DNA from 2 places in the Bacillus sp. LH1 genome. Region 1 is predicted to be linked to the other one. Evidence: riboswitches for the same ligand, from Rfam matches in the RefSeq annotation. Region 1 holds a riboswitch; the other holds the start of a gene.
What was found. Region 1 has a riboswitch for S-adenosylmethionine ahead of ACX9TM_RS25285 (methionine ABC transporter ATP-binding protein). Riboswitches for the same ligand answer to the same signal wherever they lie in the genome.
Positions count from the first base shown of each region.

Region 2: another riboswitch for S-adenosylmethionine. It lies ahead of ACX9TM_RS07615 (Na+/H+ antiporter NhaC family protein); the one in region 1 lies ahead of ACX9TM_RS25285 (methionine ABC transporter ATP-binding protein).

Region 1 covers NZ_CM175007.1:4,865,481-4,870,051, reverse strand. Annotated here, with positions in the region: gene ACX9TM_RS25300 (toprim domain-containing protein) at 442-786, shown strand; gene ACX9TM_RS25295 (thioredoxin family protein) at 790-1,098, shown strand; gene ACX9TM_RS25290 (hypothetical protein) at 1,251-1,595, shown strand; SAM riboswitch class I at 1,721-1,828, shown strand; gene ACX9TM_RS25285 (methionine ABC transporter ATP-binding protein) at 2,007-3,032, shown strand; gene ACX9TM_RS25280 (methionine ABC transporter permease) at 3,025-3,690, shown strand; gene metQ (methionine ABC transporter substrate-binding lipoprotein MetQ) at 3,714-4,526, shown strand.
Region 2 covers NZ_CM175007.1:1,440,536-1,445,106, reverse strand. Annotated here, with positions in the region: gene ACX9TM_RS07615 (Na+/H+ antiporter NhaC family protein) at 116-1,432, opposite strand; SAM riboswitch class I at 1,527-1,632, opposite strand; gene ACX9TM_RS07610 (ribonuclease FAU-1 family protein) at 1,753-2,271, opposite strand; gene gltP (glutamate/aspartate:proton symporter GltP) at 2,340-3,614, opposite strand; gene ACX9TM_RS07600 (murein hydrolase activator EnvC family protein) at 4,110-4,571, shown strand, end outside.

The DNA of each region.
Region 1 (4,571 bases):
GAAATTCAAGTTATATGTAAATAAATAAGCTATTATGAGAAAAACTGTTTTTTGGTAAGGTTTCATAAGTCTTCACAATCTAAACGAGCCGCTTGCGCTTTTCATTGTCCAGCTCCACCTCCTAGCCCTTCATGTCTAAGAACCTTCCGCACGAGAAGACAAAAAGCGTCTTCTGTGCGAAAGAACCTTAGCCAACAGGGCTAAACAGTCGGTTCCGCTTTTCTTTATGATCCAGCTCCAGCGGCTAGATTGTTCGGTGGCTTCGCTTCTTCCTACAAGGCCAAAAGCGCCTTTACGTCAGAAGCTCCATCCCCCTCACAATCTAAACGAGCCGCTTGCGCTTTTCTTTTGCAAAAATAAACAGGAAACAACATGAAAATAACGAATATACTATATACTAAGTTCAAGGTTGTATAGTATATGGTGATCGGGTGATGACATATGATTTATGTAGAAAAAGTCATTATTGTAGAAGGTACATCAGATAGAAGAAAGATTGAATCTATTATTCGTGAACCGGTGGAAATTGTTTGTACAAATGGTACAATTGGTTTGTCGAAAATGGATGAGCTCGTTGATCAGTTTTTTGATAAGGAAGTGTATGTGCTAGTGGATGCTGATGATGCTGGAGAAAAGTTAAGGAAACAATTTCGAAAAGAATTCCCGCAAGCCGAGCATATCTATATTGATCGCTCGTACCGAGAAGTGGCAACTGCGCCATCTACACACTTAGCAAATGTATTATGGGGAGCCGACATTGACGTTTATACAGAATATTTACGGTAAGGAATGATAGAAGTGATTGATTGGACAGGAGCCGAAGCTACAGCCCTAATAGAGAACGAAGAAAAAACAGTATTATATGTATATACTCCAATGTGTGGAACATGCCAATTAGCAAAAAAGATGTTAACAGTGGTTGAGATGACAATTGAAGATTTGAAAATTGGGATGTTAGATTTAAATTATGCTCCGCATTTAGCAAAAGAGTATGGGATTGAAAGTGTACCTTGTTTACTTGTTTTTGAAAATGGGACACTGATGAAGAAGATATACGCATTTCATTCGGTTGAATATTTATATACGGAATTAAAGTAGGCGGCAAAAATTTTGCCGCCTCGACATATTTCTTGGGAAATATGTCGAGATGCAGGATGGATACAGTATTTGTCGAGCGAAAATAACAGGATTGCTCTTTAGTGAGAGGGAATGGTATGTAATAGAAAGTGATATGAAGGATGTGATTTAGGGTGAGATTATATTCTTTGCTTCAATCATTTGTAAATTACGCTAATGGTCAATATCATTTAGAACCGCTTTTAAGACAAGAAGAAAAAACTGTTAATTTTCGCTTTGGAGATGAAAGTTGTTCGTTACAAATTTCAAGAGATTATATAGAGTTGGTACATGAGGAAAGAGGAACGGAACAAATCATTTGCTTAGATGAAAAGGATATAGAACAATTGGTGAATGGAAATGTACGATTGCAAATGCTAATGAATGATGGACGTGTACAATATTCGGGAACGTACCGAACGATGTTATTAGTGGAATCGATGTTTCATATATGTAAACCGATGTCAGTAGGTGCTTAAAATTCTGAAGTTTCATTTTTTGCGAAAATTTCTGTTGACATGGTGAGTGTATATTGATACAATTCAAGTCATAAAATATAGACAATTTCATAAATTTCAAATCAGACGAAAATTGAATCTGATTTCTCTTATCAAGAGAGGTGGAGGGACTGTGCCCTGTGAAGCCCGGCAACCGTCAACTTATGTTGAAATGGTGCCAATTCCTGCAAAGCAAATGCTTTGAGAGATGAGAGAGAGGGATAATGTTGTTATATACGCATAAAAACCTTTCTGCTTCTCTAAAGCAGAAAGGTTTTTTTATTGTTTGAATGTGGAGGACATTCAAATAATAAAAGTAATGATAATAGTGGACTACACGCATTAAAAATAAAAAATTGCGGAGTCGACCTAAACAAAAAAGGGGTGAACATCATGATTCTATTAGAGAATGTAAGGAAAATATATAAGGCGAAAAGCGGTGATGTCACTGCTGTAGATAACGCCAATTTAAAAATAGATAAAGGTGAAATATTTGGTGTTATCGGATATAGTGGCGCTGGAAAAAGTTCTTTAATTAGATTGTTCAATCAGTTGGAGAAACCAACTTCTGGCCAAATTACAATTGCAAATCGTGTCATTTCAGCAATTACAGGAAGCGAACTTCGTAAGGCAAGACAAGAAATTGGAATGATTTTTCAGCACTTCAACTTACTTTGGTCACGAACAGTACGTGAAAATATAGAGTTTCCACTTGAAATTGCAGGTGTTGATAAAGCGAAGAGAAGAAAACGTGTTGATGAATTAATTCATCTTGTTGGATTAGAAGGAAGAGGAGACGCGTACCCATCTCAGCTGAGCGGGGGACAAAAGCAACGCGTCGGGATTGCAAGAGCATTAGCTAATAATCCACAAGTGCTTTTATGTGACGAAGCAACGTCAGCTCTTGATCCGGAAACGACAGATCAAATTTTGGATTTACTATTAGACATTAATAAGCGCCTTGGTTTAACAATTGTACTCATTACACATGAGATGCACGTAATTCGAAAGATTTGTAATCGTGTTGCGGTAATGGAGAAAGGAAAGATTGTAGAAACAGGCCCAGTACTTGATGTATTCCGTAATCCGAAGCAAGATATTACGAAACGATTTGTAAAGCAGTTAACGGATTCTGAAGATACAAATGAAACGATTGAAAGTTTAATTGAAAAATATCCAGATGGAAAAGTAATTCGTTTGCAGTTTATCGGTGAGGCTGTAGAAAGACCAGTGCTTCAACGATTGATGCAACGCAGTGACATAGAAGTTAGCATTTTGCAAGGAAATATCGCACAAACGAATAACGGTTCTTACGGTAGTTTAGTCGTTCATTTAAATGGTGAGGAAACAGCGATCCAGCAAGCAATAGAAGGAATTCATCAAGATCAAGTAGAGCTGGAGGTGATTGCACATGGATAAGTTACTTGCAAATGTTGATTGGAATCAAATGTTAGAAGCAACTGGTGAAACGTTATATATGACGGCAATCGCAGCTCTTGCGACATTTGTTTTAGGACTCATTTTAGGATTGTTACTCTTCATGACAGCAAAAGATAATTTATGGGAAAACAAATCAATTAATACGGTGATTGGAGCATTCGTAAATATATTCCGTTCTATACCATTCATCATTTTAATTATTTTATTAATCCCATTCACAAAGATTATTCTTGGAACAATTCTTGGAGCAAGTGCAGCTTTGCCGGCTTTAATTATTGGAGCAGCACCATTCTACGCGAGAATGGTTGAAATCGCACTTCGCGAAATTGATAAAGGTGTAATTGAAGCTTCAAAAGCAATGGGAGCAAAAACAAGCACAATTATTTTGAAAGTGTTAATTCCAGAATCGTTACCAGCATTAGTATCTGGTATTACGGTTACGACAATTGCTTTAGTAGGCTATACAGCAATGGCAGGAGTTGTTGGTGCTGGTGGCCTTGGAACACTTGCTTACTTAGAAGGATTCCAAAGAGGGAATAACGATGTAACAATCGTTGCGACAATTTGTGTATTACTAGTTGTATTTTTAATTCAGTGGATTGGTGATAGTTTAACGACTCGAATAGATAAACGATAATGAAAAACGGGAGGATGTTTCAAATGAAAAAATTGTTACTTACGGCACTTATTTCAACTTCAATTTTTGGATTAGCTGCTTGTGGCGGGAAAGATAAAGATGAAAAGAAACTTGTTGTGGGTGCTTCTAACGTACCGCACGCTGTTATTTTAGAAAAGGCAAAACCGTTACTTGAGAAAAAAGGAATTGAGTTAGAAATTAAAAAATTCCAAGACTACGTATTACCAAATAAATCGTTGGCGGATAAGGATTTAGATGCAAACTACTTCCAGCACATTCCGTATTTAGAAAAAGAAATTAAAGATAAAAAATATGACTTTGAAGTAGCAGGAAAAATTCATTTAGAACCAATTGGTGTGTACTCTCAAAAGTATAAGAGCTTAAAAGAGCTTCCGGACGGAGCGACAATTATTATGAGTAATTCAGTTGCTGACCATGGACGTGGTTTAGCAATTTTACAAAAAGAAGGTATTTTAAAAATTAAAGACGGAATAGATCCAGTTAAAGCAACTCCAAAAGATATTGCAGATAATCCGAAAAATCTAAAATTCAAAACGGATATCGAGCCTGGTTTATTGCCACAAGTGTATAACAATAAAGAAGGCGACGCTGTTTTAATTAACTCTAACTATGCAATTGATGCAAAGTTAAATCCGGAAAAAGATGCAATTGCAATTGAAGGAAATGATTCACCATACGCAAACATAGTAGCTGTTCGTAAAGGTGATAAAGATAAGAAAGAGATTAAAGCTCTTGTAGAAGTATTGCATTCTAAAGAAATTGAAAACTTCATTAATAAAGAATATAAAGGGGCAGTTGTTCCTGTAAAAGAATAATTGCTGAAAAGGGCTGGTGTATGCCGGCTCTTTTTATAACTACAT
Region 2 (4,571 bases), 1.9 Mb from region 1:
CTTAAGAACCGTTTTTAACTCAGACTTAAGACCGAGTCATATTCAGCCCTTTACGCAAAAAAACGTGCAGAGTCTATTCTCTGCACGTTTTTTAATTACTAACATTCATATTAAATTAAGCTGTTTTATGATACTCTTTTTTCTCAGCTACTTTCGAAAACCTTGGAAACCCAATTAAAATAGAAACAATCCCACATACTCCAACTAAGATTGGATAAAATGCATATGGCAACAATTCAACCGGAGATAACGCTGCAAATCCTGCTGCCGTTAACATTTGGGCACCGTACGGAATTAATCCTTGCACACAACATGAGAAAAGATCTAATACACTCGCTGATTTACGAGGATCTATTTCATATTGATCTGCAATATTTTTTGCAAGCGGGCCTGTAAAGATAATTGAAATCGTATTATTCGCTGTACACATATTCGTCATACTCACTAAACCAGCAATACCAAATTCCGCTCCTTTTTTCGAACGAATATTACGTGTTAATACATTCATTAAATATTGAATACCACCATTATATTGGATTAATTCAACCATACCGCCAATTAATATAGCAAGTAATACTAACTCCATCATACCGCCCATTCCAGTCGTTACACTTTTAAAGAAACTTTCTAACGTGTAACTTCCATCTATAAGGCCGATAACACCAGATAGTACAGTTCCACCAGTTAATACAATAAGTACATTCCAGCCAAGTAGCGCTGTAATAAGTACTCCTGCGTACGGTAAAATCTTTATCCAATCAAAGCTATGTGCTTTAATCTGCGTGTCACTTCCTGAAGTAACTATTACTAATAGTACAATTGTAATAATAGCCGCTGGTAACACAATTAAAAAGTTCGTTTTAAACTTATCTTTCATTTCTGTTCCTTGTGAACGAACAGCTGCGATTGTTGTATCTGAAATAAATGATAAATTATCACCAAACATCGCTCCGCCAACAACAGTAGCCATTGCAAGCGCAATTGAGATATCAGTTTGACCACTAATACCTACAGCAATCGGCGCTAATGCTGCAATTGTTCCCATTGAAGTTCCCATCGCTAATGAAATAAATGCACCAATAACAAAGATTCCAGCTACGATAAATCCTGGCGGTAAAATAGTTAACGCTAAATTAACAGTTGAGTCTACTCCGCCCATTCCTTTAGCAGTTTCAGAAAACGCACCTGCAAGCACAAAAATTAATACCATAATCATAATATCCGGATTTCCTGCACCTTTAGCGAACCGCTCTACTTTCACATTAAAACTTTCTTTACGATTCATCACTAAAGCGACTCCTACAGCAATTGAAATCGCTACAAGTATCGGCAATTTATAGAAATCACCTGTAATAATTCCAGAACCAATAAATAGCGCCAAAAATATTCCAAGTGGTAATAAAGCTAAACCATTTCCTCTCGTTTCTTTCAAAGTACCATCTCTCCCTAGTTTCAACCTTTTTCTAATGAATAACAAAAGACCTCTTCCGATGAGAAGAGGTCTTATACATCTATAAGAAACACTCTTCTCATCTTTCAAGCACACGCTTGCTGGATTTGGCACAGCACTCTGAAATCGAGTCCGCTGCCGAGGCATCGTAGGGCCAGTCCCTCCGCCTCTCTTTATAAGAAGGTTTCATATTTATTTTTTAATAATAATTTCTTCCCTAACTTTACTCGCTTACAAAACAAAAGTCAATTATTTTTTGTATAGATTTTTTTGGTAATTATACAAAAATTTGAATACAACAATCATTTTAACTTTTCGATTTCTTCTTCCAATATTGAAATCCAATAAAATTCACTATTTTTTATTGTTGCTAATATCCATTTCGTAGTGTGCCATGCTAGCTCATACTCTTCCTTCGTGACATCACCACTTTTATAAGCATCCTCTAGCTCCTCTTCATCTAATACATACACCTTACCGCTAGATAATAATACTACATCTAAATATAAATCATCAAAATACGGTAAACCACGATCGTCTATTTTATATTCTTTCGCCACATCGATATAATATTGCACTAATTTTTTCTGATCATCTAACATAGCGGTAATCGCAAAGTTTTTCCCGTCTATGAAATATTGAATCCACGTATACTGATCTGCTGCAATACAAAGTTCTTCACCATCATATTCTTTACAACTAGGCTCTCTCACCTTTTTTATATCCAGTATTCCGAGCATTCCCTCTTCCACTTGCTTAACCGTATAACTCTTTTCTATTAGTCTCTTCCACGAAGAACCGTCACCATATTTTCGTTTCATTATGTCTGCTCCTCTTCTATATACAGAAAAGCTCCCACATATTATGTGAGAGCTTGTTCATATTATAATTAAGCCGCTTGACCCTTTTCAGAAATCTCTTTTAAATAAGCTTGTCCTTTTTCAGCGTCATATTGACCTTCCCACTTAGACATAACTACAGCTGCTAAAGAGTTTCCTACAACGTTAACTGCTGTACGAGCCATATCTAAAATACGGTCAATACCAGCAATGAACGCTAAGCCTTCAGGTGGAATACCTACTGTACCAAGTGTCGCTAATAATACAACGAATGATACGCCCGGTACACCTGCGATACCTTTTGATGTAACCATTAATACAAGTAATAATGTAATTTGTTGTGTAATAGATAAATCAATACCGTACATTTGCGCCAAGAAAATAGCCGCAATTGCTTGATATAAAGTTGATCCATCTAAGTTAAATGAATAACCAGTCGGAATAACGAAAGATGTAATTGCTTTCGGACAACCGAATTTCTCCATTTTCTCCATGATTTTTGGTAAAACTGTTTCTGAGCTTGCTGTAGAATACGCTAAGATCAGCTCGTCTTTTAAAATCTTAAAGAATTGGAAAATGTTAATTCCAAATATTTTCGCTGTAAGTCCTAAGACAACTACGACGAAGAAGATCATTGCTCCATATACGACAATTAGTAATTTCCCTAATGGAATTAATGAAGCAAGACCAAATGTAGAAACTGTAACACCAATTAGTGCAAATACACCAAATGGTGCAAATTTCATAACTTGGTTTGTTACGTAAAACATTGCGTCAGCCACACCTTGGAAAAATTGAAGAACTGGTCTTCCTCTTTCACCAATTGCTGCTACACCTAAACCAAATAGTACAGAGAAGAAGATAATAGCTAGCATATCTCCGTCAGCTAACGACTTCATAATGTTCGTTGGAACAATATTTACAAATGTATCTGCAAATGAATGACTTTGTACTTGCTCTGTCGTATGTGTATATTTCGAAATATCTGTCTTTGTTAACTGCTCCATATTTACGCCTTTTCCTGGTTGGAAAATATTCGCTATTAATAGACCGACAATAATTGCAATTGTTGTAATGATTTCAAAGTAAATAATTGTTTTTCCGCCTAGTCGACCTAATTTTTTAACATCGCCAACACCAGCAACCCCAACAACAATACTTGCTACAACAATTGGCACAACGATCATTTTAATTAATCGGATGAAAATATCACCAATTGGTTGTAAATAACTCACCACTGCTGGATTGCCAAAGAAAATCGCCCCAACCGCAATACCAAGCGCAAGTCCTATTAATATTTGCCATGCTAGTCCTATTCTTTTCATATTTGTTGTAACCCCCTCTTCGATGTGTCACTCTATCTCTCATTCTATCTCTATAAAACTAAGAAATTAAGAGTATTACATATTATTCGACAATTCACTACATTTTGTCCCTGTTAAAAATCATAAATCAAAAATTTAAATCTGACAACAAAATAACTTTGCCCGAACGCAAATAATTTTCTTGACAAAAAGTAGACCCATGTCAGAAAACCTCACATGAGAACGATTCCTCACTAGTGTTTTATTAGCTTTCCAAGTAATATTTCACCTCATAAAAACGATTACTTTCCTCCTTCATTTTACAGGAAAATTCCAAAATATACCTTTGTTACACATATGAATAAAATGTAAGCACTATGACAAATACAGTTGAAAAATGATAAATTCCGACAAAACTTAGCAATTTTATAAAATTTTCTTTACATTATGATTACAACGATAGACACCCTTCTTCTTATGATATATAACATTCATAGGGAAAGGAGTCAGACAACAATGAAAAAGAAATTTGCAGCGTTTAGTGTTTTAGCAGCAGGAACGATTTTTGCTTCCCCGTTACTTTCACCCGTATACGCTGAAACGAATCAAGATAAATTATCTAACATTCAATCTGAATTAGAAGGCAAACAAAGTGACTTACAAAATAAATCAGTCGAGAAAGAACAAATAGAAAAAGAAATTCAAGAATTACAGAAGAAAATCGATGAATTAACTACTTCCATTAATAAAAATGAGACTGAATTAAACGATACAAAAAAAGAAATTAGCAAAACACAACAAGTAATTACTGACAAAAAGAAACATATAGAACAATTACAAACAAACATAGATACACGTCAGGAAGTTATTAAACAACGATTACAATCTATGCAAGAAAAACCGCGTACAAATATCATTACAGAAGTATTAACAAACTCTACAAACATTGCTGATCTTGTTGATAATATGTACTCCGTA